Regions from separate parts of the Ruegeria sp. BE9 genome, predicted to be linked through region 2. Evidence: riboswitches for the same ligand, from Rfam matches in the RefSeq annotation. Region 2 holds a riboswitch; each other region holds the start of a gene.
What was found. A riboswitch is a leader RNA that binds a small molecule or an ion and turns the genes downstream of it on or off. The one in region 2 is predicted to bind cobalamin.
Positions count from the first base shown of each region.

Region 1: another riboswitch for cobalamin. It lies ahead of ACR0EO_RS19020 (hypothetical protein); the one in region 2 lies ahead of ACR0EO_RS00310 (DUF1636 family protein).
Region 3: another riboswitch for cobalamin. It lies ahead of nrdH (glutaredoxin-like protein NrdH); the one in region 2 lies ahead of ACR0EO_RS00310 (DUF1636 family protein).

Region 1 is NZ_JBQFTS010000008.1:140,258-150,400, reverse strand. Features, by position in the region: gene ACR0EO_RS19035 (bifunctional 2',3'-cyclic-nucleotide 2'-phosphodiesterase/3'-nucleotidase) at 1-1,006, shown strand, start outside; RNA gene ffs (signal recognition particle sRNA small type) at 1,046-1,144, shown strand; gene ACR0EO_RS19025 (alpha/beta hydrolase family protein) at 1,182-2,039, opposite strand; cobalamin riboswitch at 2,178-2,397, shown strand; gene ACR0EO_RS19020 (hypothetical protein) at 2,479-2,886, shown strand; gene ACR0EO_RS19015 (protein-tyrosine phosphatase family protein) at 2,896-3,387, opposite strand; gene ACR0EO_RS19010 (DNA polymerase III subunit gamma/tau) at 3,536-5,287, shown strand; gene ACR0EO_RS19005 (YbaB/EbfC family nucleoid-associated protein) at 5,671-6,015, shown strand; gene recR (recombination mediator RecR) at 6,080-6,673, shown strand; gene ACR0EO_RS18995 (hypothetical protein) at 6,748-7,209, shown strand; gene ACR0EO_RS18990 (hypothetical protein) at 7,354-7,842, shown strand; gene ACR0EO_RS18985 (ribonuclease T2 family protein) at 7,839-8,480, opposite strand; gene ACR0EO_RS18980 (DUF1013 domain-containing protein) at 8,611-9,372, shown strand; gene ACR0EO_RS18975 (hypothetical protein) at 9,425-9,814, shown strand; gene ACR0EO_RS18970 (permease) at 9,856-10,143, opposite strand, start outside.
Region 2 is NZ_JBQFTS010000001.1:61,156-71,298, reverse strand. Features, by position in the region: gene ACR0EO_RS00330 (enoyl-CoA hydratase/isomerase family protein) at 1-256, shown strand, start outside; gene ACR0EO_RS00325 (zinc-dependent alcohol dehydrogenase family protein) at 340-1,326, shown strand; gene ACR0EO_RS00320 (NAD(P)-dependent oxidoreductase) at 2,387-3,343, opposite strand; gene ACR0EO_RS00315 (LysR substrate-binding domain-containing protein) at 3,446-4,330, shown strand; cobalamin riboswitch at 4,404-4,612, shown strand; gene ACR0EO_RS00310 (DUF1636 family protein) at 4,706-5,080, shown strand; gene cobW (cobalamin biosynthesis protein CobW) at 5,082-6,137, shown strand; gene cobN (cobaltochelatase subunit CobN) at 6,141-9,434, shown strand; gene ACR0EO_RS00295 (cobalamin biosynthesis protein CobG) at 9,431-10,143, shown strand, end outside.
Region 3 is NZ_JBQFTS010000009.1:23,191-33,333, reverse strand. Features, by position in the region: gene ACR0EO_RS19405 (ABC transporter permease) at 1-808, opposite strand, end outside; gene ACR0EO_RS19400 (substrate-binding domain-containing protein) at 925-1,944, opposite strand; gene ACR0EO_RS19395 (ROK family transcriptional regulator) at 2,129-3,328, shown strand; gene ACR0EO_RS19390 (ectoine synthase) at 3,579-3,971, opposite strand; gene ACR0EO_RS19385 (SDR family oxidoreductase) at 3,989-4,738, opposite strand; gene ACR0EO_RS19380 (LysR substrate-binding domain-containing protein) at 4,855-5,733, shown strand; cobalamin riboswitch at 6,172-6,363, shown strand; gene nrdH (glutaredoxin-like protein NrdH) at 6,447-6,668, shown strand; gene nrdI (class Ib ribonucleoside-diphosphate reductase assembly flavoprotein NrdI) at 6,684-7,097, shown strand; gene nrdE (class 1b ribonucleoside-diphosphate reductase subunit alpha) at 7,079-9,202, shown strand; gene nrdF (class 1b ribonucleoside-diphosphate reductase subunit beta) at 9,214-10,143, shown strand, end outside.

The DNA.
Region 1 (10,143 bases), on a different contig from region 2:
GTCGACCGGAGGGCGGCATTGGTACGTCCAAAATCCAAGCGCAGAACTTAGACCGGTTCATCAGGCGCCCCGAGGTCGGCCAGCCTTAGCGACCGACGAGGACCCCGAACTGGCGCGCATTTTCTGCGCTGGACATGCCGAAACCCGCAAACGCGCTGCCGAACCTGTAGGCCACTCCGAACATCATCTGCACAGCTATTTTAGCTTTTGCGCTCATGACCGTGGCCTTTTGCTGGTTGCGGCTGCTCAGGCATCTGCACTGCGTCCATATCTGCAGAACACTCCATTCAAGAACCTACCAGTTCTGTCAGCTGTCGCCCCGTCCAAGTTTGGCGGCCGCGCAGGGTCTCGGTTCTTCACAGATGTCCCTGCTGGTCAGATCTGCCTGCGCCACGTCGTAGATCTTTATGTGTTTCCCAACGAACTTCAGGCAGTTGTAGTGTCTGCAAAGCAGATCCAACAATGGCTTGAAATGTCCGCCAGTGTGTTCAATCAGCTTTCATATGGCACTCAAACAGATTTAGTCGCCCAAAACAGAGCCGGACATAACTTTGATATCCTTAAGGGGCTTACGTACCAAATAGATCTCTCTCAACCACCGCGCTTTGATGCTGGCGGACATCTGATCCATCCCGCACATCATCGGATTCGGGATATTTGTCTGAACGGGCACCCTTTGGAGGCTGATCAGCGCTTTGTCGTTGCGCTCAACAATTATCGTGCCAATGGCGGCGGGCATTTCTCTTTCCTCGAACACGCAGAGCGCATCAAACTGCCAATCCTATCAATTCAAGAGATTTTACGGGACTACCTGTCCAACGATCTGCCACCCGACCCGCTCGAAACTGCGCCTCAACCCTTTCGATTCAGGCCTCTGAACGGTGCGTCTGCGACACTGAGAACCGGCCAGGCCGCGCGTCGGTATTTAGACGAGCTGGATGAATTCAATCCCGCTGTTATCGGAGAAGATGACGCGGGCTTTCTACTGATCCGTTTGACATTGTGACGGGTTGTCATTCTCACGCTTACTGCCTATATCAACCCTTGAGAGGTTGGCGCGGGCGAGCGCCTCGCCAACCTGGTCAGGTCCGGAAGGAAGCAGCCACAACGAGCCCCGCTTGGGTCGATGTCCAACCTCTCACTTCTCCCCTTACACAGGCAGAACGTCCGAATAAGCGGAATTACGCGATCAGTCGTGGCCAGACAGCCGCGTTACGACGGGCAAACGCGCCGATATGCCCGACTTTGGGCAGACCGAAATCACCCGGCGATAATAGATGGCGGCGCGCTTTCGGACCGTAAAGATCAGCCAAGCGCCAAACTGCATTTGGCGGCACCAAATCATCATCGACGAAAGTAATCAGATCAACGGGAGTATCCGATTCCGCCCAGCGTGCTTCGGGTAGAGTCAGGCCAATCTCGGGCAAGTAATTGCGCGGCGCGGTACACCATCCCCGCCACTGCCAATAGACGCTTGCAGGTAGGTCCGCGCCAAAACCCAGCGCCTTACCCGGAAGATAGCCCAAGGCTTTGACAGCAAGAGGCGCATGGCCGTACCAAAACAGTAAAGCCAGTGCCCGGTAGGGCCATGGGTGGTCGGAAACGGTCACAGGGCCCGAGCAGACACAAATCATACGGTCGATCTGATCGATATCGGGCTGGATTGGCCCAAGCATCCCGCCAACGGAATGACCAATGCTCCATTGTTCGGCTTCTGGGAATCTCCGCCTCATTTCGGCACGTGCAGCTGGCATATCGATGAGTGCCCAATCTGCCATCTTGACCCGTGACGCCTTTAAGGAACCAGCCAGAGAATGACCAAAATCACTGTAGTCGTAGGTAAGGCAGGCCATGCCATGTTCGGCAGCCAGCCAATGGGCGAAATGCTGGTAGTAGTCCCGAGGCACACCGGTCGCACCGTGAATTACAACTGCAGTCCGGGGGTTAGTCGCAGGCAAATATAGTCGTGCCGACAGGCTGGCAGGGCCTGAAGGAAAGTGAAAATCTTCTGCCAGAACTGCCGACGAATTGTCCAGCATGACGCACCTCTATCTCTGAACTGTTCAGTTCACTTCCTTCAATCGCCATGTTTTGACCTGCCGAGTCAACACTGGTGCTGCATGACCTCGCGTCCACCCTGTTGCGCAAAAGGCTGCTTGACTCGCGCCTCTCTCAACCGCTAGCGATGGCTCGATGGTTCTCGTCCCCGATCTCGGGGCGGGATGAAAAGGGAACACGGTGCGGTCCACCCCGGTAATGCCGGAACGGACCAATGCCGCGACTGCCCCCGCAACTGTAAGCGGAGAGCGATGCCGAATTACCACTGGCCGTAGGCTGGGAAGGTTGGCAAAGCGACGACCCGCAAGTCAGGAGACCTGCCATCGAACTAAAACCGAAACTCGGACGGGGTGTCCGGGCAGGTCGTCAGTTCGCTGTCATACCTGATCTATGCCCCGTCTATCGCGCGGAGGGCGCACTATGATCTGGAAGACCAAAACTCACGAATTTTCTGCCACCGTGTGCCAGCGCACCGGAAAAACCTGTCCGGCACTGGCACAAGTCGCTCGGGTCATTACTCAGGCGATCGAGACCGCAGCCCCTGCGACAACACCTGATTTTCAAGTCGAGGGCAGCAGCGAATTGACCCACTGCCCCGAAGGCTGCACAGCACGCTTTCGCGCGCGCCAGGACCAGATCCGAGTGTTTTGCGGTTCGGGAACTGATGTTTCAATCGAGTCACTTGAACACTACGCAGATATGATGTTCGCGGATGTCTTCAGCTCTCTGCCCACAGACGTTGTGGCCAACCCGCCTTGCGCGATGCTCGAAGTTTTGGCTTTGGCTCCCCCTCCGATCATCCAAGTCGATAATCAACTGGCACTCTGACACAGAAAATCAGGGCCGGGCTGCCTGCGCAGCCCATGCCATCTGCCCGTCAGTCTCGACCGCGCATGGCCTTACATCGCGCAGGCGTTTCAGTGCGGCCTTTGGCAGTTCACCGTTCTCGACCATGAGACGCAGAACGATCATCCCCGACCGTCCGCACCCCCCACGGCAGTGAACCAATACGCGCCCGGAACCGGACAAAATCTGCCTCACAGCCTTGCTTATAGCCGGCCACTTGGCCTGAGTTGCTGGTGACGGGGCACCAAAATCCTCTATTGGCAAGTGCGCCCAAGAAATACCATGGGCTTCTAGATCAACACCAAACGCACCTGCACCTTCCTGTGCCATCTCGACCTGTGTCGTCATTGAGATGACCAGATCCGGTTGCCAATCGCATATCGCAATCAAATCCTGCGCATACCGACCACCACGCCCCGGCATAGGCGACAGGGCAACTGTGCCGTGCCCGACTGACAATGGGTAAAACGACAGAGGGTTCACATTTCTATCCTTGCAGCAATGTTGACACGTTTATCTGTTCTATGTCGCGTTATCCGCCCTGCAAACTGAAATTCACCCAAGCCTGCTGTGGACGTGGGCGGCGGGGGCCTCTACGCTGCATCCTTGAACCGAATCCGACAGAGCAGACATGAACGACACGCCAAGCCCCGCCTATCAGGTTCTCGCCCGTAAATACCGCCCCGAAACCTTTGCCGATCTCGTCGGCCAGGACGCAATGGTACGAACGCTGAAAAACGCGTTCGAGGCTGACCGTATCGCGCAGGCCTTTATCATGACCGGCATACGCGGAACCGGTAAGACCACAACCGCGAGGATCATTGCCAAAGGCATGAACTGCATCGGTCCTGATGGGGAAGGCAAACCTACGACGGAACCCTGCGGCCAGTGCGAACATTGCGTAGCCATCATGGAAGGTCGTCACGTCGACGTGATGGAAATGGACGCCGCCAGCAGGACGGGCGTTAACGATATCCGCGAAATCATCGACAGCGTCCGCTATCGCGCCGCCAGCGCGCGTTATAAAATCTACATCATCGACGAGGTCCACATGCTGTCGACCAGCGCGTTCAACGCGCTGCTCAAGACGCTTGAGGAACCACCCGAGCATGTGAAGTTCATCTTTGCGACAACCGAAATTCGCAAGGTTCCGGTTACAGTTCTGTCGCGATGTCAGAGGTTTGATCTGCGTCGGATCGAACCCGAAGATATGATCGGTCTGCTCACTAAAATCGCGTCGGCAGAAAACGCCCAAATTGCAGATGACGCGTTGGCATTGATCACCCGCGCGGCTGAAGGGTCGGCACGGGATGCGACTTCGCTATTGGATCAGGCGATCTCGCACGGGGCTGGGGAAACCAGCGCCGATCAGGTGCGCGCGATGTTGGGTCTGGCCGATCGTGGGCGGGTACTGGATTTGATGGATATGATCCTGCGCGGTGATGCAGCAGGGGCTTTGACGGAGCTGAGCGGGCAATATGCTGAGGGCGCCGATCCGCTGGCCGTGTTGCGTGATCTGGCCGAGATCACTCACTGGGTATCTGTGGTGAAAATCACCCCGGACGCGGCCGAGGATCCAACTGTTTCGCCGGATGAGCGCGCCCGCGGGCAACAGATGGCCGAGGCCTTGCCGATGCGTGTACTTACGCGGATGTGGCAGATGCTGCTTAAGGCGCTTGAAGAAGTCTCCGCGGCTCCGAATGCCATGATGGCCGCCGAAATGGCGGTGATCCGACTGACCCATGTGGCCGACCTACCCAGCCCGGAAGAACTGATCAAACGGCTGCAGGACGCACCGCCGCCCCCTCCGAACGGTGGCCCTGGAGGCGGCATGGCTGTGCCGTCCCATGCGCCTGCGCAATCCGCTCCTCCTGCTTATGCCTCAACCGCGCGCGGCCCGGCCGGAGCGCCGACCGCAGCGCTGGCTCAAGACACCCAAGCCGCTCTTGCGCGGTATCCCAGTTTTGAGCATGTCGTCGAACTGGTCCGAACGAACCGGGACGTGAAGCTGCTGGTTGAAATCGAAAACGGCGTGCGACTGGCATCCTATTCGCCCGGACGGATCGAGTTTACACCCACGGATAACGCGCCGACTGATCTGGCCCAACGACTTGGTACTGCGTTACAACGTTGGACCGGAAACCGCTGGGCTGTCTCGATTGTGGCAGACGGAGAATCCGCAACTATTGCCGAGGTTCGAGATGCAGCTGATCTGGCGTTGAAAGCGCAGGCCGAGCAGCACCCACTTGTTCAAGCCGTTCTGATGCAATTCCCGAAAGCACGTATTAAGCGGATCGAGACGCCGGAGGAGCGCGCCGCTAAGGTCGAAACAGAAGCTCTGCCCGAGGTCGAAGACGAATGGGACCCGTTCGAGGAGGATTGATCCTCTCTCTTTCTGCTTCCAGCGCGATCGCCGAAGTTTGCGACAAGCAAAGGCCACTCTGGAATCCTGCCACAGGACCAGCGTCTATGCTCGAAGAGTTTCTGGCCCTCGCACTGACGCCAGTACCGATTGCGCTGCTCTTGATTAGCATCTTCGTACTTGCGTCCAAGCGGCGCACTTTACTCTGGGTCCTAGCGGGCCTTTGGCTTGTGACTGCAGTAGTCGCCTCCGCGAATTATTACGGTGTAATTTTGGACGACGTTAGGTGGGAGGCCATCGAAGAGGGATGTATTGGATCTCCCCTCTTGTTCGTCGGGCTCGCAATTGCGATATGTGCCACACTCATTCACGGCGCACTGCGCCCCCGCTTTTAGGAGAAGAAAATGCTCAAAGGACTAGGTGGTCTGGGCGACATGGCCAAGATGATGAAATCCGCGCAGGATTTGCAGACCAAGATGACCGAAATGCAGGAAGAGCTGAACAACCTGATGGTCGTTGGCGAATCCGGTGCCGGTCTGGTGAAGGCCACCGCCACTGCCAAAGGCGAACTGAAGGGTCTGGACATTGACCCGTCGATCTTCAACGGCGATGACAAAGAAGTCGTCGAAGACCTGATCCTGGCCGCCATCAAGGACGCACAAACCAAAGCGGCCGAACGCTCGCAGGCCGAGATGGCAAAACTGACCGAAAGCATGGGTCTGCCCGCAGACATCAAACTACCGTTCTGATACACACTCCTGACGGAATACCGGCCGGGCGCCTCTGCCCGGCCCTTTTGCAGGAGCACGTGTGGTGAGTTCGAACAGCGACATCGACAACCTGATCGACTTGATGGCCAAGCTTCCGGGGCTCGGCCCCCGCTCGGCTCGCCGCGCCGTGCTGCACCTGATCCGCAAACGTGCTCTGCTGCTGACGCCCCTGTCGGACGCCATGCAGCAGGTGGCCGTTACCGCCCGCGAATGCCTGAATTGCGGCAACGTCGGCACCACCGATATCTGTGACATCTGCGACAGCGAGGACCGCGCAACCGGAGAGCTGTGCGTCGTCGAGGATGTTGCCGACCTCTGGGCGATGGAACGCGCCGGCGTATTCAAAGGCCGCTACCACGTTCTGGGCGGGACCCTATCGGCGCTGGACGGTGTCGGCCCTGACGAACTGCGAATTCCCCGTCTTAAGGATCGGGTCATGGCTGAGGGGATCACCGAAATCATCCTTGCCCTGAATGCCACCGTCGACGGCCAGACCACAGCCCATTACATCGCCGATCAGTTAGAGGGACAGGTCCGCCTAACTTCACTGGCGCAGGGCGTGCCGATTGGCGGAGAGCTGGACTATCTGGACGACGGAACGATTACGGCGGCACTGAGGGCGCGGAAGGAGATTTAGCCTTACTCGCGCAACTTGTTTCACTAATTAGGAATTTTCTTATTTTTAGGGCGCCAATGAAGCGAAGATTCTATTTGATCGCACTGGTTGTAATCATTGCCGTTGAGAGCTTGGCCGGGACGACAATAGCCGACAGCCCGAATAAGCTAAAACTAATGGTGTTGTCCGAATTGGAAGAAGACAGCCTAGATGCCTTTTACAAGGAAATCGCACTTAGCAACCCTATGTTCGATCCGGTTGCGAGGCCCGAAGAGATAGAAGACGCGGACTTCGTTGTGTTTCTATTGGAAGATTGGAGCGATCTCGAACTCTATTTAGAAGGAGAACTTCCCCCTATTTTGGAGAAGATTCAAAATGCTCCAACAAACCAGATAAAAGCCTATGTGAAATCACACAAACGCGATGGTTCCCCTGTACATTTTATCTTTTATTCCCGGGGTGGTTCAAAAGGCAAAAGCCTCGCCTGCTATGCTGAAGACATTGCCACCACGCCAAACGGTGAGGCAAGCGTGATGACTTCGGAAAGCTGCCTTTGACGCAAAGAAAAACTGCCACGAACTATCGCTATGTCCAAAATTTGGACCCCCAAGTTGCTTGTAACATGTAATATTGAGATTATTCGTTGCCTTAACGGCTTTGCCAGGGCCTCCTCATCAATTCAGATTTGCAGGATTAAACCAATGACCCGCCTTCTTGCCCTAACCTTCGCCGCCTTCACCGCAACCGCCGCCCTTTCGCAGGAACTCATCGACAAGGGTTTTGTCGAAGGCTGGAACATCATGATGGACCCTGCGCTTGGCAACGGGTGCCTGATCCAGACGGTGTATCAGGATCTCTCGGTGGTGCGCATCGGTTATGACGCGTTGGACAATCGCGGCTATTTCGCCGTCTACAACAAGGCCTGGGGCGATATTAAACAGGGCGAGAGCTATCCCATTCGCTTCGAGTTGGACGGCAAGAGCTTTGACGCCACCGCCATTGGTTTCAACCAGGGTCGTGTTCCAGGTGCGACTGTGTTCTTCACTGACCGAAACTTCGTCAACGCCATCGCCCAGAACAGATCGATGACCGTTTATAATACTGCGGGTGAGGTTGTGATGGCGATTGACCTTAAGGGCACCGCCAAAGCGCTAGAGTACGCGCGCGACTGCCAAAATAAAAAGCTCTAACGAATCGGATCGAACAAAGCGTCCTTAGCTGTGCAGTCTCGGATCACGTCTCGGCCACAGGGCACGGGGTTAAGGTCGCGAGACAGGCACAGGCGGACCTCTTCGATATAGCCCTGTTTACAGGTGATGGTGATCATGTCGGGCTTTAGCGCGGGATTGGCTTTCAGAAATGCTTCTTCCACAACTGACGCGGGCAGCTTCACCGACGAGTCCAGTTGGCGAAACACCTTCGGTCGCTCTAGCGCATCATACGCCTGTCGGGACAAGGCAAAGTAGTCGGGCGCACTCAGACCCGAGCAGGTGCCGTGTTTCTTCCACTGATGCCACGCGAGACCTGATGATCCCTGAATATCGGCCATTTCCCGGGTCATGCGCCGAGTTGGGGGCGCCTCTGGCGTGCGGCAATAGGCAGGCCAACCCTGATGGTATTGCGGCCAGAGCCCGTGCAACACCCACCCGTGGTCATGTCGCGCATCGCATTGGTCCGACCCGCGCGCATCCCCTTCGCGCGCGCACCAGTTTGGCGACCAACTCAACGACAGGACATAATAGTCAAACTCCCCCGCTTTTTCGCCATCAGCCAGCGCTGTCATCGCGCCGAACGTCAACAAAACCAGCCCCAAAACCACCTGGCGCATTCGCCTCTTCCCTTCTTGCCGTGCCGCGACTATATAGACCCCAAGTTCCCCGACAACGGAAACCTGCCCCAAGATCACGGGGCCGCCGAATTCCGGCGACGGGACAGATGTATTTATAGGAGACGGGCTGATGGCAAAACCGCTTATGGCCAAGGCAACAGCCGTATGGCTGGTGGACAACACCACGATCAGCTTCAAGCAGATCGCGGATTTCGTGGGTATGCACGAGCTTGAGGTGCAAGGCATCGCCGATGGTGATGTGGCCGCTGGTGTAAAAGGCTTTGACCCCATCGCCAACAACCAGCTGACCCAGGAAGAGATCGACTCGGCGCAGAACAACCCGCTGCACAAGCTGAGGCTCAAATTCAACCCGGCAGCATCGGGTGAAGAAAAGCGTCGCGGTCCTCGTTATACTCCGTTGTCAAAACGCCAGGACCGTCCGAACTCGATCCTGTGGCTGGTCAAGTTCCACCCAGAACTGAGTGACGGTCAGATCGCCAAGCTGGTCGGTACCACTAAGCCGACCATTCAGTCGATCCGTGAGCGTACCCACTGGAACATCGCCAACATGCAGCCGATCGATCCGGTTGCTCTGGGCCTCTGCAAACAGTCGGAACTGGACGCCATCGTTCAAAAAGCCGCTGCCAAGAAAGCAGCCGAGGGCGGCGTCATGAGCGATGACGAACGTCGTAAATTGGTCTCGACCGAGCAGTCGCTGGAAATGGATGCCGCGCCCAAGATTCCGACCGCCATCGAAGGTCTGGAAACTTTCTCGCTGTCCGATGAGCCCGAGGCCGAGAAAGACGACGAACCGATCATCGACGCCGACAGCTTCTTCAACCTGCCCAAAGGCGGGGCCGAGGATGAAGACGAAGACGATCTGCGCCCCTGACGCAAAGACAGCCCCGGCCTGAACGGACCGGGGCTTTTTTATCAAGGTTCCAATGCTGACTATCCTGTCCAAGATCTTTGGCCCGCACCACGCTGTTTCAATCTATGCCTTCGTGAAAACCTGGGGCTTAGCGGTAGTGGGCGGTATCGGCCTCGTAGCTGTAGTTACCGGGCTATTGCTGTTGAATGACGGCGGCGAACACGAACACGAGTCGTTCATGACTGTCGCAGTTCTTTCAGCAACTCCGATCAATGGGGATCTCAAGAACGGCGTAATTGCTTCGGTACGACTGCCCGACGGTTCAGCGACGTCGATCACTTCGACCGAAGGTCCGATTTCTCAAACTGTGGGCACAAGCGCCTGTATTGAGAAGCGAGTCTTTATCGATAGCGGCGAGCCACGGTACCGCTTCAAATTGCCTCGCTACTGCGAGGCTGGCTAACAAGCAAAAGCGCCCGGTGGAAACACCGGGCGCTTTTTCCTTTAGATCATCTGAAACACGATGCCGGCGATTATGGCACCTGTGATCCCCAACCCCAGATAGATTGCAAAGACCTTTGGTTTTACCAGCGACCAAACTGCAGCCATTGCCGGGATTGAACTCACCGCGCCTGCAACCATGAAGGACATCGCAGCCCCTACGCTCATACCTTGTTCGGTCAACCCCGCCAGCAAGGGCGGTGCCACGTACGAGTTCAAGTAGGCAGGCATCCCAACCAGCGCGGCTATCACTATTGGCACAACGCCTTCACCGCCAACCACACGCGCGAT
Region 2 (10,143 bases):
TGTGACCGCACTGGCCGAACGGATTGCAAAATTCCCAGCGGAGTCAATCAATGCCTGTAAGCAGATGGTTTACGAATCCATCGACAAACCCATTGATGAGGCGCTGAAGGCCGAAGCCTACTGGCTATATCAGGCCACCAGCAAAACCCCGGCCGTCAAACGTTTCACCATCGCGGATGAACAGGGCTTGGAACACGACATCAAAAACCAGCGCAAATGGGGCGAACTGGTGATGCAGGTGCAGGATATCAACTGACCTCCCCCCCAATACATCGATCTCGTCAGGCGTGCGTTGTTGCGACGTGCCCCTGACATTACGTCACAAAAAGGAACTAACCAATGAAAGCAATGGTTCTAAAATCATACGGGCCAGATGCGCCGTTCGAGATTGCCGAAATGCCCGACCCGGTCGCGACTTCTGGACAGGTGGTTGTCAAAGTAGCCGCCGCCAGCGTCAACACCGTCGACACAATGATCCGAAGCATGGGCGCTGACCTACCCCTTTCCCCCGCACTACCTGCGGTGCTCGGCATGGACTTTGCTGGCACAGTCGTCGCTATTGGCGAAGGTGTGACGGGTTTTGCCATAGGCGATGAGGTGTATGGCTGTGCCGGTGGCTTAGTGGACCTGCCGGGCTCTTTGGCAGAGTACATTAATGCGGACGCCCGCTTGATTGCCCACAAACCCAAGACGCTGAGCATGCGAGAAGCCGCAGCGCTGCCTCTTGTTGGCATCACCGCATACGAAGGGTTGACGCGCGCCGGTGTTGACCAAGGGCAAACCGTACTCGTCCAAGGCGGCGCCGGTGGCGTTGGTCATGTCGCCGTTCAGATCGCCCGACACCTCGGCGCCACCGTTTCCGCGACAGGTCGTGGCGCAGATCAGATGGCCCTGATCGAGAGTATTGGTGCGCGTCCCTTGGACTTCACAACGCAAAAGGTTGAGGACTACGTGGCTGAGCACACCGATGGCGTAGGCTTTGACGTGGTGTTTGACAGCGTGGGTGGACCGAACATGACGAACTCGTTTGAAGCGGCGAAGCTCAATGGCCATGTCGCTTCAACGGTTGCGATGGTCGAGATTGATTTGACGCCCGCGCATTTCAAAGGTCTGTCTCTGCATGTCGTCTTCATGTTGATCCCGATGATGCACGATGTCGGACGGCAAACCCATGGTGACATCTTGCGGACACTAGCGGAACTGGCGGACGCCGGCGGGCTCAAACCGATTGTTGACGAACATAAGTTTGGCTGGACCAATGTCGACGCAGCTTATGCGCAACTGACTACCGGAGCTGCGGTCGGAAAAGTCGTTGTGGAACTGTGATTTAGTCCGAAGGTGATTGGTGCGTATACATAACCTTGCGCACCAAATTAGTATGGGCTGCCGTTGATGCCTCCTATCCGTACTTGGTTGACCCAAATGCAAATTGAAGCACGGATTGCTTCGGTCTCAGACCGGTCGCTGAGGTGCTCACTGCGAGTGGACAGTTGGCTTAAAAGTTGCAGCCCTACCCAACAAATAAGAGAGATCAACAGCGCCAATGACGGCGTTGGTGATCTCCCCTTGGCTTGAAACCTTGCAATAAAGGCTTGTCAGGAAGACAACTCGCAGAATGAGAAAACTCAGTCTATCTAGTGATGAACGTGAGTTTTTTGAGCTTGGGCATCATATTGCTTGCGCTATGCGGCACAATCTTTGGAAGTCCGATCCCACATTTCAAAGAGTAATCTACGATAGAGCGGAGTCAGCCTACGGGCATGGCTGCGGCTTGATGTTTAATCTGGGCGTATTCCGCTTGAGCGCCTCGGAATACAACTTCACGACGTCGCTCGGTGACGTGCTAGGGCACCTCCGAGACTTGATCCCACAAACGGCGTATTCTTTCGAGTAGATCATCTGTAATTTCTTGAAGGCTTTAGATTACCGAGGCGAAATCTCAGCCGAGGAAGAACCGTTTGATGTTCCAGGATATCTCCAACAAGCTTTGTGGGGTTTCGTGAAACTTGGATATTCATTGAAAGGCCCCTACGGATTCAAGTTGAGTGAACGGACCGCTACAAGGACGATAGCGGAATACTTCTTGCCCAAAGAAGGAGATTGCTTTCGGACGCCTGATAAGGTCACGGCCAACACACTCGCAGAAGAAATGTGGGATGCGTTGCCGATTTGGCAGCGCAATGTCATGGCAGGGTGGATCACGGGTAAAAGTGAGCTTGATCTCTTCCCGCGCCCCCTCATCGATCGTTTATAGTTCCACCAAAGCCTTGAGCTTAAACGAGCACCACCTAGTTGTCTGAGGGCTCGTTTTAAGAACCCTCTCGCTTCCGATACTCGCTACCACTCTCCTGAATTCACATCGACTTTCTATCCCGCGAGCGTTTCGTCATTCGACCCCACGACCTTGGGGTATGACTTCGTACCCGGGCTCTTCCGGTTCGTCATCCTGCATTTCTGGAGGAAAACCGGGCGCTGTAATTTCGAGGCCCGTAGCCTCTTCCAGTCGTTTGATAATATTTGGGGACAACTCTCGGTCTCCGTAACGGGCTATTCCGTCTTCGAAAATCTGGATCATCACCGGGTTGATCTCAAGCGGAACACCAGCACGGTCAGCAACTTCCTGAAACAGACCGATATCCTTCTTCACAAGATCCATCGTAAATGAAATGTCCCGTGAGCCATTCAGTATCACCTGACTTTCCGTCTCGTGGACGAACGAAGTACCCGAAGAAATCTTGATCGCCTCGTATGTGGTATTGAGGTCCATCCCGGCGGCCTTTGCAGTCACCAAAGCCTCGGCGCAGGTGATAAGATTGGCCGTCGCGAGGTAGTTCGTCAGTACTTTCAAAACAGAGGCAGACCCCAACTCGCCCGTGTGCAGAACGCGCCGGCCCATAGTTGTGAGGAACGGTAGAATCCTGTCGAATGTTGGTCGATCGCATCCCGCAAAGATCGAGATGTTACCCGTTGCGGCTCGGTGACAGCCGCCAGACACCGGACAATCGACTGCTGCGCCGCCGCGTTCGATAACCAACGCGCCAAGACGTTTGGCTTCGGCCTCGTCAGTTGTGGACATCTCCATCCAAATTTTTCCAGGTACGACTTCAGGCAGCATCTCTTGCATGACCGCGTCCGAAGCCGCTGGGGACGGAAGGCAAGTGATGACCGCGTCGCAATCACGCATCAACTGTGCAGGGCTCTCCGCAGGTTTGGCGCCCCTTCCAACGAATTCCGCCACCAATTCCGGATTGAGATCGTGCACTGTCAGATCAACTCCATTGCGCAGAAGTGACCCAGACAGCTTGCCGCCGACGTTGCCCAAACCGATAAATCCGACTTTCATTTTTTCCTCCAGCTAGTCGTGTTGGTTCCAAGTATCCCCGTTGCCAAGCAGAAACTAAAATGAATAATAACGCCCATAATGATCGGATTATTTTGGTGATAAATGGACAGACTTCCAAACCCAGTATGGCTGCGCAGTTTTGAATCCGCCGCACGCCATCTCAACTTCACCACAACAGCGCAAGAACTTGGCCTGACTCAAACGGCTGTTTCACTGCACATCAGGTCACTAGAGGCCGAACTGGGACAGAAGCTATTCATCCGAAACGCGCGACGTTTGAACTTGACGGAACTGGGGCAGTCGTACTCGCTAACAGTCCGGCGTGCGCTGGGGGATATCGCACTGTCCACCAACAGCTTGTTCGGCCCGTCATCCCGGCAAACTTTGACAATACGGGCTGCTATTTCGACGGCGACCTATTGGATTGCCGCAGAACTCCCCGAGTTTTCAGCTCAGCATCCCGAGATACCGGTTCGGTTGGTGTCACATATCTGGAATGACAGCATAGCGCCCAATGATGTGGATGTTGAGATCCGCCTGGGTTACGGCGACTGGCCCGGGGTCAAATCTGAAAAACTCTCAGACGAAAAGCTGGTTCCAATCTGCCGATCCGAGAGCGAAATCCCAGACCTAATCTCACCCGATTGTGGCCCATTGATCCAAATCCTAGGGTATGAGGACAACTGGGCACGTTACTTCGAAGCCAACACCATTACACCCGCCGAACAGTCGCCGCAGCATTCAGTAGATACAACAGTCGCCGCATTGCAGCTTGTAATGGCAGGAGCGGGCTACGCGACCATCCTTGAAAGGTTCGCCCAGAACGCCATCCGTCAGGGTGCGCCGATCGCTATTGCCGGCCCCGCGATTCCTTTTGCCCAGTCGCATTATCTGATTAGCCCTCAGGGGGATGCGCAGCGAACGGCCGCGTCTGGTTTGTTCTGCTCATGGCTGCGGGATCGTCTGGCGACAGATGCCGCTGATTGACAAAGGCTGGTCGCTTTTCTTTCCTCTTTGGTTTCAACCCTTGTCTCGTGCTTGACAAGGCCCCTACCCGTGCCGCATGTCCCCTTGCGTTGGTGTCCATTTAAACGTGGATGAAAAGGGAATGCGTCAACGGTTATCCGCCAAACGCAGCCGCCCCCGCGACCGTGACCGGAGAAGGTGCCCAAAGCCACTGGCCCAAAAGGCCGGGAAGGCGGGACACCTGCCAGAGCTCAGCCTCTGACATCCGCAAGCCGGGAGACCTGCCAGCACCCGAAGTTGCAACCGGGCGGGGTGTTCCGGTGTCGGGTCCATGTCGGAATACGTGGCCCGCATGAAACCCCGTCCCCCACGAAGAGGTTTGGGGGGATGAGAGACATGACTGAGACCACGCCAGTCGAACTGCTGGTTTGTACCACTTGCCGTCGCGGCCTGCCTGTCGAGGATGACGCGCAGCGACCTGGTGCCTTGCTGCACAAAGCGTTGGAAAACGCCGATTTACCCAATGGAATCGAACTGAAACCAGTCGAATGCCTGTCGAACTGCGATCAGGGGTGCTCGATCGTTCTTCGTGGTGGGCCGTCTCGTTGGACCTTCGTGTACGAAAACCTGAATGAAACCGATCACGTCGAAACCATCGTCGAAGGTGTGACCAAATATCTGGCCACCGAAGATGGGTTGGTCAAATGGCGTGAGCGTCCAGAACACTTCCGCAAAAACTGCGCTGCCCGTATTCCCCCGATTGGAGCCTAAAATGTCGAATCTCGAAAAACTTCCCGTCACAGTGATCACCGGCTTTCTGGGATCGGGCAAAACCACTCTGGTCAAGCACCTGATGCAGAACCCACAGGGCAAGCGTCTGGCGGTTGTGGTCAACGAATTCGGCGATGTTGGTGTTGACGGCGACATCCTGAAATCCTGCGCGATCCCGGATTGCCCAGCGGAAAACATCATGGAGCTGGCAAACGGCTGCATCTGCTGCACCGTGGCTGATGACTTCATCCCGACCATCGAGGCCCTGATGGCGCTTGAGCCGCGCCCCGATCACATCCTGATCGAAACGTCCGGTCTCGCCCTGCCCAAGCCGCTGCTGAAAGCGTTTGATTGGCCAGATATCCGTTCGAAAATTACGGTCGATGGCGTGATCGCTCTGGCCGATGCCGAAGCTGTTGCTGCCGGTCGTTTTGCCCCGAATGTCGAGGCCGTAGACGCCCAGCGCCTGGCCGATGACTCGATCGATCACGAAACGCCTCTGTCTGAAGTGTTTGAAGATCAGATTTCCTGCGCCGACATCATCCTGCTGACCAAGCCCGATCTGGCCGGTCCAGAAGGTGTTGCCAAAGCGAAAGCGGTCATCGCCGCCGAAGCGCCGCGCCCCCTGCCCGTTGTCGAGGTTGCCGAAGGTGCCGTAGACGTACGCGTTGTTCTAGGCCTAGAAGCCGCTGCAGAAGACGACATGGACGCCCGTCCGTCGCATCACGACGGTCACCATGATCACGAGCATGACGACTTCGAAAGCATCATCGTTGAGTTGCCAGAACAGTCCGATCCAGCCGATTTGGTTGCCAAGATCGAACGCCTGGCCAATGAACTGAATATCCTGCGTGTCAAAGGGTATGCTGCCGTCGCAGGCAAGCCAATGCGCTTGCTTGTGCAAGCTGTTGGCGCGCGCGTCCGTCACCAGTACGACCGTCCGTGGGAGCCGGGTGAAGAGCGCCGCTCGCGTCTGGTTGTCATCGCCGAGCATGACGACATCAAAGAGGCTGCAATCCGCGATATTCTCGTGGGTGTGACCGAGGCTGCCGAGTAAGCCATGCACGTCGTCTTCCGCGAAAGCCACGGGTTAGAAGAAACTGAAACCCCAACCGATCTGGGCCAGAGCCCAGCGGATTTGGTGGTGCTGTCCTTCTCGGACAGTGACCTTGGCGCTTTCGCGGCAGGCTGGCATCGTGGTGGAGGCCCCGAGGGGCGTATGCCCACGATGCGATTGGCTAACTTGACCGCGCTGAAACACCCTCTGTCCGTCGACACTTATGTAGAACAGACATTGGAGGGCGCAAAGGGCATCCTAATTCGCCTGATCGGCGGAGTGCCTTACTGGACCTACGGGTTGCAGCAGGTTCTGGCGCTTGCGCAAGCCAAGGGTATTGCCTTGGCTGTTTTGCCAGCGGACGGGCGTGAAGACACAAGGCTCGACGAATACTCGACTCTACCAGTCTCGACCCTGCGCCGATTGGCACATCTCTGCGACACCGGCGGAGAAGTCGCGGCTCAGGCCGCCTTGGCACAGATGGCTTTGGCAGCTGGCCTGTATGCCGGTCCGGTGATGGGGGCCAAGACCCTGCCCGAATGCGGTGCGTGGTGCCCAGACCGGGGCGTAATTCCCGCGGACACTGCTTTTACCGATAGCTCAAAACGCATCGTTGTCACCTTCTACCGCGCCTATCTGACCTCAGCCGACACCGCACCGGTTGCGGCCCTGATCCGTAGCTTAAGAGGCCGTGGGCTCGAGGCCGTCGGCATGTTCGCGCCATCCCTGAAAGCTCCGGCAGCCGCTGATTGGTTGCGCGACAGTCTCGTTGCGATGAACCCGTCAGCGATCATCAACGCAACGTCCTTCTCGGGAAAGGGCGCGTCGGGCACTTCGCCCTTGGACGCTGCGAATGTACCAGTCTTTCAGGTTGCTCTTGCCACGTCCCGCCGCAAAGCATGGGCCGAGGCGGAACGCGGCCTGTCCCCTGCTGACCTCGCGATGCATGTCGTATTGCCCGAAGTTGATGGACGGATTTCAGCGGGCATCGCATCGTTCAAAGAACCGGGCAAGCGCGATCCGCATCTGGAGTATTCCCGTTTCGCCCACCGAGCCGAGCCTGAGCGCATCGAAGCGATACTGGACCGCGTTACGGGTTGGCTAAACCTCAACGACAAATCCAAGGCTGATCAGATTCCAGCTTTGGTATTGTCGGCCTATCCCGGCAAAGACTGGCAGATGGCCCACGCAGTCGGCTTGGACGCCTTGGCCTCGGCCGAGGCGATGCTGTCAGATCTTGAAGGCGAAGGTTATGATACGGCACCGGCAGAGCCGATTGCTGAAACCCTGCTGGACGCTCGTATTTCGTGGTCGCTGCTGGACTACCAGAACGAATTGGCAGAGCTGCCTGAACAACTACGGGCAGACCTGAAAACAGTTTGGGGCATTCCCGAGGACGACCCAGCCTTTTCAGATGGTGCGTTCCACTTCACCGCCATGCGCCGAGGCAAAGCCTTGGTGGCGTTGCAACCCGAGCGTGGTACACCTGAGCTACGCGACGACGATTATCACGACCTGTCGCGCACCCCGCGCCACAGCTATGTCGCCTTTTATCTTTGGCTGCGCAAAGGCCTCGGTGCCGACGCTTTGATCCATATTGGCGCGCACGGGACACTGGAATGGCTGCCGGGTAAGTCGGTCGCCCTGTCCGGCGACTGCTGGCCCGAGGTTCTGATCCGCGATCTGCCTGTGATCTACCCGTTCATCGTCAACGACCCCGGCGAGGCTGCGCAGGCCAAGCGGCGGATCGGCGCTGTAACACTTGGCCACATCCCGCCACCGATGAAAGAAAGTGGTACACCCGATCGGATGGTGCGGCTGGAATCCCTGCTGGACGAATTCTCGAACGCCGATGGTCTCGACCCTAAACGTCGTGACCGCCTGCAAGAGGACATCCGCGACGAAGCGCAAGCCATCGGGTTAGAAAGCGACCTCGGGCTTGATCAGGCCACCTGCACTGCCGAGGCGATCACCCGCATCGACCGCTTTGTCTGTGACATCAAGGAAAGCCAGTTCGGGGACGGGCTGCACATCTTTGGCCGCGTTCCAGAAGTGACCGGCAATTTCGACCCTGCACCCTCGGCGCACGCCGAACGCAACGCGCTGCTCGACGCGCTGGCTGGCAAGCGGATTGAGGCCGGGCCATCCGGCTCGCCCTATCGCGGCCGGTCGGACGTGCTTCCGACAGGTCGGAACCTCTATACCACCGACCCGCGCTCGGTCCCAACCCGCGCGGCCTATACCCAAGGGGTGAAGCTGGCTGAGGAACTCGTCCGTCGGCACTTGCAGGAAGAAGGCGACTATCCCAAAGGGCTGATTGTTGACCTGTGGGGGTCGGCAACAATGCGCACGGCGGGTGAAGAGTTCGCCATGGCGCTGCACCTGCTGGGCGTGAAACCGGTTTGGGACAAGGGGTCCGAGCGTGTGTCGGGCATTGAAGTTCTTCCGATCACCGACCTCAGCCGCCCGCGCCTTGACGTAACACTGCGCGTCTCGGGCCTGTTCCGCGATGTATTCCCAACGCTTTCGGCGCTCTACGGACAAGCCGTTCGAGCGTTGGCTGACCGTGATGAGGCACCGGATTGGAACCCTTACGCCGGTCAGGCTCCGGCAGCGCGCGTGTTTGGTCCTGCTCCGGGAAGCTATGGCTTGAACATGACCCACCTTTCCGAAACCTACACGGATGAGGCTCGGGCGCAGGCTGGCGAAGCATGGCTTGAGGCCAGCTCCTTTGCTTTGGAAGGCGAACATATTGCGCAGGACAAAGCAGGCATCACCGAGCGTGTCGCCAACGCGGACAGCTTTGTACACCTGCAGGATCTGACCGAAACCGATTTGCTGCTGGCAAACGATTATGCAACGCACGAGGCCGGGTTCGCCGCTGCCAAGAAGATCACCGGCGGCACGGCGCAGCTCTACCACCTGGACAATACCAACCCGGAGAATCCGCGTGCGCGTACCCTGCCCGAAGAGATCAGCCGCGTTGTACATGCCCGAGCAGCAAATCCCGATTGGATCGGCGGAATGCAAAGGCATGGGTTCAGGGGGGCTGCTGAGATCGCGGCAACGCTGGACCACATGGCTTCGTTTGCGCATTTGTCCGGTACGGTCGCGCCGCATTTGTTCGATCTCTATCACGACGCCACCCTTGGCAACGAAGAGGTGGATGCGTTCCTGCAAGAGGCCAACCCAAAGGCCCATCAGGCGATGCAGGACCGGTTCCGCGCATTGTTGGAAGCAGGTCTTTGGAACACGCGCCGGAATTCTATCCGGGCCGATCTGGAGGGGCTGAGATGAGCGCGCCTATCGTTCAAGGCTGGTGCCCCGGAGCGCATCGCCCGATGATGTCAGGTGATGGGTTGGTTGTTCGCGTTCGCCCTCGGCTTGCGCGCCTGAACGTCGAACAGGCATTGGGATTGTGTGATTTGGCCAATCGGTTTGGCAATGGCACGATCGATCTGACCAACCGCGCAAACCTTCAGCTACGCGGGGTGAAGGAAACCGATCACCAGCCCTTGCTGGCCGAGCTTTCAGCGCTCGACTTGTTGGACGCGGAACCCGGTATCGAGGTGCGTCGCAACATCTTGGTAACGCCGCTCTATCAGGCGGGCGACCTGACAGCGCGGTTGACCCAAGAACTCATTGACCGTCTGGCTGAGCTGCCCGCCCTACCCGCCAAGTTCGGCGTCGCCATCGATACCGGAGCCCAGCGCCTTTTGGCTGGGGACTCGGCTGACATCCGGCTTGAGACTGCGACCGATGGCCTGATCCTGCGCGCTGATGGTGCACAAACCGGGCGGCTCGTTTCAGAGGCAGAGGCCGTCGACCAACTGATCGCGCTGGCGGACTGGTTCTCTGAGAATTTCACATCTGAGACACGGCGCATGGCTCGAGTGGTCGCCACGCAAACCCTGCCGTCAGAATGGCAAGGCCACGCCCCCGGGCCTAACGGCGCACCGCTTCAGCCAGGCAGCTGCAATCTGGGTGCTTTTTATGGTGCCCCCTT
Region 3 (10,143 bases), on a different contig from region 2:
TCAGAGCCCAACCAGCGAAGGCACAGATCAGACCAGATAACATGTAGACGGACATGAGCGTTCGGTGGACGTTGACACCTGACAGTTCGGCTGCCTCAGGATCGTCTCCCACAGCATAGACATGCCGGCCCCAAGCCGTGTGTTTGAGTGCGTAGGCCAACACAAAGATCAGGACGAGCATGAAAATGACGCCAACGGTAAACGTTGCGCCACCGATAGAAAATTTAGTGCCGAAGAACTGAAGGAACGGGGCGTTTGCTTCGATGTCCTGGCTGCGAATTGTTTCGTTTGCGGAATACAAGAAGTTGGTCGCGAGAACGATCTGCCACATCCCGAGAGTGACAATAAACGGCGGCAGTTTAACGCGACTGACAAGCCAACCGTTCAGTGCTCCGATCATCGTGCCAACAGCCAAACCGCACATCACGGCGATTGGCACAGGGATGCCGTACCGGAACGTGAACTGCCCCATGATTACGGACGAAAACACCATGATCGCGCCAACGCTCAGGTCGATACCCGCAGTCAGAATGACCAAGCTTTGCGCCGCGGCGACGATACCAACAATCTGAACCTGCTGAAGGATCAGCGTCATTGCAAAGGGTGAGAAGAACTTTGAGCCCAGAAGCAGACCAAATATTATGATTGCTCCGACCAATACGATAAGCGGTACAAAGGAAGGATTGACATGGAGGAGATGTTGCAACTTCCCGAGAACACCATGCCGATTATCTTCAAATTCCGCCACAGTTTCTGATTTGTTTGCGGCGGTTTCATAACCTTGGGCGCTTTGGTTTGCTTCAGACATATCTCCCCCTTTTCGTGACCGGCATTACGCCCACGAGATCATTGTACAGGAAGTTTCGGTTTGCTGGTGAAAGGAATGATGAGGCGCTCTTATGCGCCTCATCCATTGGGTCAGTTTTAACCCCAGCAGAGCTCCAAGCCTTCGGCGACCGAAATTGACTCCACACCGTCAACAGGTTGGTCAGTAATGAGCGCAACACCGGTGTCATAGAAGTCTTTACCGGGCGTGTTTTCAGGCTTAACGCCCTCGTCGGCCCATTTCTTCACAGCCTCAACCCCAAGTGAAGCCATCAAAAGCGGGTATTGCTGGCTTGTCGCCCCGATTACACCGGCTTCTACATTTTGTACGCCGGGGCAGCCGCCATCAACGGATACGATCAGAACGTCGTTTTCGCGTCCGATCGACTTCAAGGCTTCGTATGCACCCGCTGCCGCTGGTTCGTTGATCGTGTGCACCACATTGATCGTTGAGTCTTTGGCCAAGAGGTTTTCCATGGCGCGGCGCCCACCTTCTTCGTTGCCATCGGTTACGTCACTACCAACCAGGCGAGCGTCAGTCTCATCGCCGATCACATTGGGGTCAGCGAGGTCTACCCCAAAGCCGTCGAGGAAGCCCTGATTGCGCAGAACATCCACTGTTGGCTGACTAACGTTCAGGTCAAGAGTCGCGATTTTGGCATCCGCTGCCGCATCACCCATTTTTGCCTTTGCCCATTGACCGATCAACAGGCCAGCCTTGTAGTTGTCCGTCGCAAAGGTTGCGTCCGCAGAGTCAATCGGGCTTAGCGGTGTGTCCAAAGCAATCACCAACACACCAGCGTCACGCGCCTGCTGAACCGCAGGAACAATCGAGCTTGTGTCAGACGCCGTGAGCAAAATGCCTTTTGCACCGTCAAGGATGCAGGTCTCTATAGCCTGAACCTGAGTTTCGTGGTCGCCGTCGATTTTCCCCGCAAAGGCCTTCAGTGTCATGCCAAGCTCTTCAGCCTTAGCTGTGGCGCCTTCCTTCATCTTTACAAAGAATGGATTGGTATCTGTCTTCGTGATCAGGCAGACAGTTTCACCGGCCGCTTGGGCAGATGCAGCCGCTACCGTGAGTGCGGTCGCCGATGCGGCAATCTTGAATAGATTTCTCATATTGTCCTCCCAAAAAATGTTGTGCCTCGCATGACGTGCCTGCGAGGTCAGACCTCATCCTCCAATGAAGGTCTCAATCAAGAAACCGTGATTCTGGTATCCCTGTCAATAAATAAATAAAGTTTATTTATTAATTTACCCCGACACCTTTTCATAAGAAAACAAGGTGTTTATGCTTAATTTTATGGAGAAAGAGGCGCTCAAAACACTGACCGGCGGGGTAAGTCAAAGTGGTGTTCGCGATCACAACGAACGACTGATTTTGACGGTTTTACAACGGCATGGGCCTGCCGCTGGCGCCGACGTAGCTCGGCTGACAGGCCTGTCACCTCAGACCGTTTCCATTATTTTACGGAAACTCGAAAAGGACGAGATTCTCAAGCGCGGCACCCCTCTCCGCGGTAAAGTTGGAAAACCTTCGATCCCTATGGAGCTAAACCCGGAAGGCATTTTATCTGTCGGGATGAAGATAGGGAGACGCAGCGCCGACCTTCTTTTGATCGACTTTACAGGCAGACCGCGACGCCAGCTTTCCACGACCTATGACTATCCGCTGCCAGAGGTTATCTTCGGGTTTCTGGAGACTGGTTTGGAAACACTATTGTCCCCCGAACCTCAAAGGCTTCGCGACCGGGTCTGCGGTATTGGAATTGGAACGCCGTTCGAGCTTTGGAAATGGCACGACCTGTCCGGGCTTGCCGCCAAGAAATTCCGTTCCTGGAAAAACGTGAACTTTTTTTCCGAGGTTGCCAAGTTCAGTGACTTGCCGGTTTTCGTGGTCAACGACGCGACGGCCGCGTGTCACGCAGAGCACCTTTATGGTCGCGGCGCTGAATATCGCGACTATTTTTATTTCTTCATTGGTTCCATGATCGGCGGCGGCGTCGCGCTGAACGGCACCGTATTCGAGGGCAACCAAGGCAATGCCGGCGCGCTAGGCGCAATGCGTACGACAGGTCCATTGGGTGAAAGCCAGCAATTGATCGACACGGCCTCGCTGTTTCTGCTTGAAGACAGGTTGATCGAAGGGGGCGTCGATCCAGAAATCCTCTGGAAGAAGCCGCAGGATTGGAGCACTATTTCCCGGTACGTTGAACCATGGATTGGCACCACGGCGCAGGAATTGGCCAAAGCTGCACTCTCTATTTGCGCGGTCATCGATTTTGAGGCGATTTTCATCGATGGTGCATTCCCGCCGGAAGTGCGGGAGGAGTTGGTATCGAGGGTTCGCCGTTATTTAATCAACCAAGACAAACGCGGCTTGATTCCTCCGGTCGTAGAAGCTGCTTCGGTTGGAGAAAACGCCCGTGGCATTGGGGCGGCAAGCAGCCCGATTTTCCGCCAGTTTCTTTTGAATACAAACGCAGGGCTTTCGGGGATGTAATGGAAGTTCCTCGCATTGAAACTCCCAGAAAAACGATGGGCCCCAGATTCTGCTATCAGCGCTTCTCCAGAATTTTGCTTCTGTGATGCGCACCAAAACCCGGAACGTTCTAAGATTGGTTATCTGAATTCACTTCGTTTTATTTCACGCTGATGCCGCACCGGACTTAAGAACCCTGTAAACATCTGCGTTTTGTGTTTTCAGCGAAAAAAAGACAGGGTGTAAGACTTTTGCTAGCCACAGGAAGAACTCATTGTGAGGCAATCGGCGCATAGCTACCGTCCTTTCGGTGTACTTCACGCCCGCTGAGTGGCGGATTGAATACGCAGACGAGCCTCAAGTCAGCATCTGTCGCTTTCACCAAATGCCGGTCATGTTGGTCCAAGGCATAGAGAGTAAATGGCTCGAGGGAATGCCAGGTTTCATCGCCGAGCGCCCTAATCTGCCCCCTGCCCTCGATGCAGTAGCACGCCTCTAGATGGTGGGTGTATTCAAGCTCGAGCTCTTCGCCCTGTTTGATGATCGTATCCGTCAGCGAAAATCCCATGCCATCAGAGGCAAGCAACAACCGTCTACTCTCCCAACCCGGACCAGAAACATCTCGTTCCGTACCCAGGATCTCTTTGAGCGCCCTTACAATCATCTTTCATTGCCTTTTTGCTATCGTACCGCACGATTCATCCCGCCATCGGATAGTATACTCTGTCCGTTTATATACCGGGCACCTTCACTGGCTAGAAACACGCAAGCCTGTCCAATTTCCTTAAAGGTTGCGGGCCGCTGAGCAGGAATTTCCCGTCGGGCTTGTTCGGACAGGTTTACGTTTTCGCAGAATCCCGGGAGCAGGTTGTTCATGCGAATGTTGTGCCGCGCATAACGATCCCCGTAAAGCTTTGAGAAGCTGTGCAAAGCACCCCGTAACATGCTCATAGGATAAGGTGCTCGCGGTTCGACCGTATTCATGGATGAGATGTTTACGAAAGCACCCCCGCCTTGTTCGATCAATATGGGCGTAACAATGCGAGCAATCTTCACAACGTTCAGTACATACATATCCAAACTTTCGTGCCAAAGCTCGTCGCTTAGCTCCAAGAGGGGCCCGTCAAAATCAGGATCGAAGCCCACTGTCTTGATGGCTTCGGGTACCGTTCCTCCATGACCCATGTTGCTGACAATTGCATCAATCCGTCCATACTTGCTCATGGTGTCGTCGATCATTGCCTGCAAGTCACCCACATCCAGAACAGAGCCACGGCGGCCAATGCCCCCAAGTTCTTCCGCCAATTCCACGGACCGATTGGACGGGGACATCAGAGAAACTTTATAGCCTGCCTTTGCCATCTCAATGGCGCAGCCCCGGCCGATCCCTTGTCCTGTACCTGTCATCAGCGCGACTTTGACTTCGGGCATGGTGTCTCCTTTCTTCGGACGCATTGTGTGAGGTTTTTCAAACTGAAGTCATTGTAACTCTCAGGCTTTCAGTTGCCCTATCGAGTTTTTAGGTTCCTCCTGTTAGTTTTTCTCACATGGCAGAGAACCTCAGACACCTTCGCGCCCTTCAGGCCTTTGACGAAACCGCAACCCACTCCAACGTGACCAAGGCAGCGAATGTTCTGAACGTCACTCACGGGGCGATCAGTCGGCAGATTAAACTGCTAGAACTTCATCTCGGCGTCTCGCTCTTTCATCGCCGCCCCAATGGCGTTGAACTGACCAAAGCCGGAGAACGCCTGTATCAATCGACACGCGGGGCGTTTTCAGCGCTACAACTGGGCGTAATGGATGTGAAGCGGCTACATCACCGACAGTCGCTTACAGTTTCATTATCCACTTCACTGGCGCTCAAATGGCTTGTGCCGTTACTGAGTTCATTTCAACAGAAGCATCCGGGTATTGCCTTGTTGCTGGACACGAACGATGCCCTTGCGAACTTCGACACATCTGAGGTCGATGTAGCTCTGAGGTTTGGAGAACCCGGCTGGGACGGGCTCTATCATGAGAAAATTAGACAAGAGGAATTGATTGTCGTAGCCGCGCCCTCACTTGTTGAGAAAACAGACTTGCCCTTGAGCGCCGAAGACATCGCCAACCTTCCCCTCTTACACGATGCATTTAACGTCGGATGGGAAAGCTGGGCCGAGCAAGTTGGATTGAACCCCGAACGCATCAACGCACAGAGCATAAAATACGTGGATAGTGCTGTTCTCTTGGAAGCTGCGATTGATGGGCAAGGCGTTGCGTTGGCCAGACACCTTTTGGCGGAGAGGGACTTAAAGCTTGGCCGACTGACCCGTCTCGATCAAAGCAATGTTCCTCTGGACCGCGGATTGTATTTCGTCTGCCGACCCGGCGATCAGGAACGAGTCACAGTTAGAATTTTCAAAAAATGGCTCATGTCCATCTGAGCTTTGTATCCACAAGGTACAACCCGGCTTGCCTTCGCGGTACATAGGTCCGGTCTTGTAGGTTTTGCGTCGTACTGGCGATTGTAACGTTTGCGCCGTCAATCAATTTGCGGGATCTGAACTCCACCAAACTGCACTTTTGGCCAAATCGTTCATGACTGTTGTCCACCGCGAATTGAACGGTAAAGCCCGCCGACCTTTCGCCCTCGTCTCAGAAGAAACCAATTGCCTAATGACGACCTAAAACTACGCAGTCAATTCCTTGCAGATTGCGCTGTGACTAAACGGTTTTATAAGGCATCAAGCAAATAAAGGCTTGTTTCTCGTCCCTGCAACGCGCCGGATCACGCGCACTATTTTGAATATCACGATGTTAGCAAGTCAAAAGAATCCTCAAGCTGCCTCACCCAATATGTTGACAAACCATCACCACCAAACCCAATATGGTGTTGCTTCGGTTCTTTCGATTCATGTCGAAAGCTAAGAGGGAAACCGGTGAAATTCCGGCGCTGCCCCCGCAACTGTAAGCGGAGAGTTCGGCTGAATATGCCACTGAAAGTTTCCTTTTGGGAAGGCCAGTCCGAACATTGATCCGCGAGCCAGGAGACCTGCCGCAGGCGTAGACGATAACCACGAACGGAGGGTTCGGGGGCGCGCATCGGGAACTTATTACCCGTGACGTCCTCGGCTTTGATTAAAAGGACAGAGGACCAATGAGCATTACCGTATATTCCAAACCCGCCTGTGTACAATGCACCGCCACCACCCGCGCGCTGGACGCAAAAGGCATTATATATGACGTCGTCGACCTGACCGAAGACGACAGCGCGATGACCCATGTGACCGAGCTGGGCTATCGTCAGGCACCAGTCGTAATCGCAGGCAGCGATCACTGGTCTGGCTTTCGCCCGGACATGATCGCCCAACTGGCCTGATCCGTGACCGCGCCGATCCCGGCGCTGGTCTATTTCTCATCGAAATCGGGAAACACCCACCGCTTTGTTACGCGGCTGGGCCTGCCTTCTTTACGCATTCCGATAGAGGTGGATCAGCAGCCTGAACCCAGAAGCCCATATGTTTTAATGTGCCCAACTTATGCCGATTGCGAAGGTCGCGGAGCAGTTCCTAAACAGGTGATCCAGTTCCTGAACGATCCCCTCCGACGCGCTGGAATCGTAGGGGTGATTGGCACCGGAAATCGGAATTTCGGTGCGACCTACGCTTTGGCCGGTCGCATCATCGCGCAGAAATGCAAGGTGCCGCTGCTCTATTCCTTTGAACTGGCCGGCACCGAAACAGACATCGCCCGCGTCCGCGCAGGGCTTGAGAGATTAGGGAGAAACCAATGCTCGACAGCAGCGTAAATGAGCAGGACTATCACGCGCTGAATGCGATGCTGAACCTCTATGATAGTGAGGGGAAGATCCGCTTCGACGCCGACCGTATGGCCGCGCGGCAGTACTTCCTGCAGCATGTGAACCAGAACACAGTATTCTTCCACTCGCTGGATGAAAAGCTGGGGTATCTGGTTTCCGAGGGCTATTATGAAGAGGCCGTTCTGGACCAGTATTCCAAGAACTTCATGCGCAAGATCTGGGATGCGGCCTATGCAAAGAAATTCCGGTTCCCGACCTTTCTGGGCGCATTCAAGTATTACACCTCGTACACCCTGAAAACTCGTGACGGACAAAGGTACCTCGAACGTTATGAGGATCGCGTTGTCATGACCGCGCTGGCTCTAGCGCGTGGCGATGAGGCGCTGGCCGTGTCCTTCATGGAAGAAATGTTAGCTGGCCGTTTCCAGCCCGCTACCCCGACCTTTCTGAACGCGGGCAAGGCCTCACGCGGCGAACTAATCTCGTGCTTCTTACTGCGTCTGGAAGACAACATGGAGAGCATCGGGCGCGGCATCAACTCAGCCCTGCAGCTGTCCAAGCGCGGCGGTGGCGTTGCACTGTTGCTGACCAACATCCGCGAGCATGGCGCCCCGATCAAAGGGATTGAGAACCAATCCTCTGGCGTGATCCCTGTGATGAAACTGCTGGAAGACAGCTTCTCCTACGCCAACCAGCTGGGTGCGCGGCAAGGAGCTGGCGCGGTCTATCTGAACGCCCACCACCCGGACATCATGCGGTTCCTCGACACCAAGCGCGAAAACGCGGATGAGAAAATCCGCATCAAAACGCTGAGCCTTGGCGTGGTGATCCCCGACATCACCTTTGAGCTGGCGAAAAAGAACGCCGATATGTACCTTTTCTCGCCGCATGATGTGGAAAAGGTCTATGGCGTGCCGTTCTCGGAAATCTCGGTCACTGAGAAGTACAACGAGATGGTCGATGACAAGCGCATCCGCAAATCAAAGGTCAACGCTCGCGAGTTTTTCCAGACCATTGCCGAGATTCAGTTCGAATCCGGCTACCCTTACGTGATGTTCGAAGACACGGTGAACCGGATGAACCCCATCGCGGGCCGGATCAACATGTCGAACCTGTGTTCCGAAATTCTGCAGGTGAATGAGGCGTCCGAGTTCAACGATGACCTCAGCTATTCCCATCTGGGAACGGATATCTCCTGCAACCTCGGCTCTCTGAATATTGCCAAGACAATGGATGGCGGCGATCTGGGCGGCACTGTTGGCGCTGCGATCCGCGCACTGACGGCGGTGTCCGAGATGTCAGCGATTGACTCGGTGCCGTCGGTGCGTCGGGGCAATGATGAAAGCCACGCGATCGGTCTGGGGCAGATGAACCTGCACGGGTTCCTTGCCCGCGAACATATCCACTATGGCTCGCCAGAGGGTGTCGAGTTCACATCTGTGTACTTCGCGGCTATGGCCTATCACGCGATCCGTACGTCCTGCGATCTGGCCAAGGAACGCAACGCGTCCTTCAAAGGGTTCGAGAAATCGGATTATGCCTCGGGTGCGTTCTTCGACAAATACACCACCCGTGACTGGCTACCCGAAAGCGATCGGGTCAAGGCATTGTTCGATGGCATGACCCTGCCAACGCGCGACGATTGGGCGGCGTTGAAGGCCGACGTGATCAAACACGGCCTATTTAACCGCAACCTGCAGGCGGTACCGCCGACTGGCTCGATCAGCTACATCAACAACTCAACCTCCTCGATCCACCCGATCGTGTCCAAGATCGAAATCCGGAAAGAGGGCAAGATCGGCCGCGTCTATTACCCGGCGGCCTTCATGGATAACGACAACCTCGAATACTACCGTGATGCCTATGAGATCGGCCCTGAAGCGCTGATCGACACCTATGCTGCGGCCACCGAACACGTGGATCAGGGCCTTTCACTTACCCTGTTCTTCCCGGCCGAAGCCACTACCCGCGATATCAACCGCGCACAAATCTATGCGTGGAAGAAAGGCATCAAAACCATCTATTACGTGCGACTGCGCCAGGAAGCCCTTGAAGGGACCGAGGTGCAGGGCTGCGTATCCTGCTCGTTGTAAGGGGAAACGATATGAAAGACATGATCCAAACCAAGATTCCCCGCGCCATCAACTGGAACCGGCTGGAGGATGACAAGGACCTTGAGGTCTGGAACCGCCTGACAGTCAACTTTTGGCTGCCGGAAAAGGTGCCGCTGTCCAACGACATCCAGAGCTGGGCCACGCTGACCGACCACGAAAAGCAACTGACCATCCGTGTCTTCACCGGCCTGACCCTGCTGGACACGATCCAGAACACTGTCGGTGCCCCTGCTCTGATGCCGGATGCTGTCACTCCGCATGAAGAGGCGGTGCTGACCAACATCGCCTTTATGGAGGCGGTGCACGCGCGTAGCTATTCCTCGATCTTTTCGACACTGTGTTCGACCAAGGAGATCGATGAGGCATTCCGCTGGTCCGAAGAAAACCCGCATCTGCAGGCCAAGGCCGAGGCCATCTTGAACACCTACGCCCCGGGCAATGACCCGCTGAAACGCAAAATTGCGTCGGTGTTTCTGGAGAGCTTCCTGTTCTATTCGGGTTTCTACCTGCCGATGTACTGGTCCAGCCGCGCCAAGCTGACCAACACCGCCGATCTGATCCGCCTGATCATCCGCGACGAGGCCGTGCATGGGTATTACATTGGCTACAAGTTCCAGCGCGGATACGAAAAGCTCTCCGAAGCGGAACAGCTGGAACTCAAGGACTATGCCTTTGGCCTGATGTTCGAGCTGTACGGGATCGAAAACCAGTACACCGAAGAACTGTATGACGAGATCGGCCTGACCGAGGATGTAAAGGCCTTTCTGCATTACAACGCCAACAAAGCGCTGCAAAACCTGGGGTTTGAAGCACTGTTCCCACCCGAGGTGTCCGAGGTAAATCCGGCAATTCTGGCGGCTCTCAGCCCGGACAGTGAAAACCACGACTTCTTCTCCGGGTCGGGCTCGTCATATGTGATC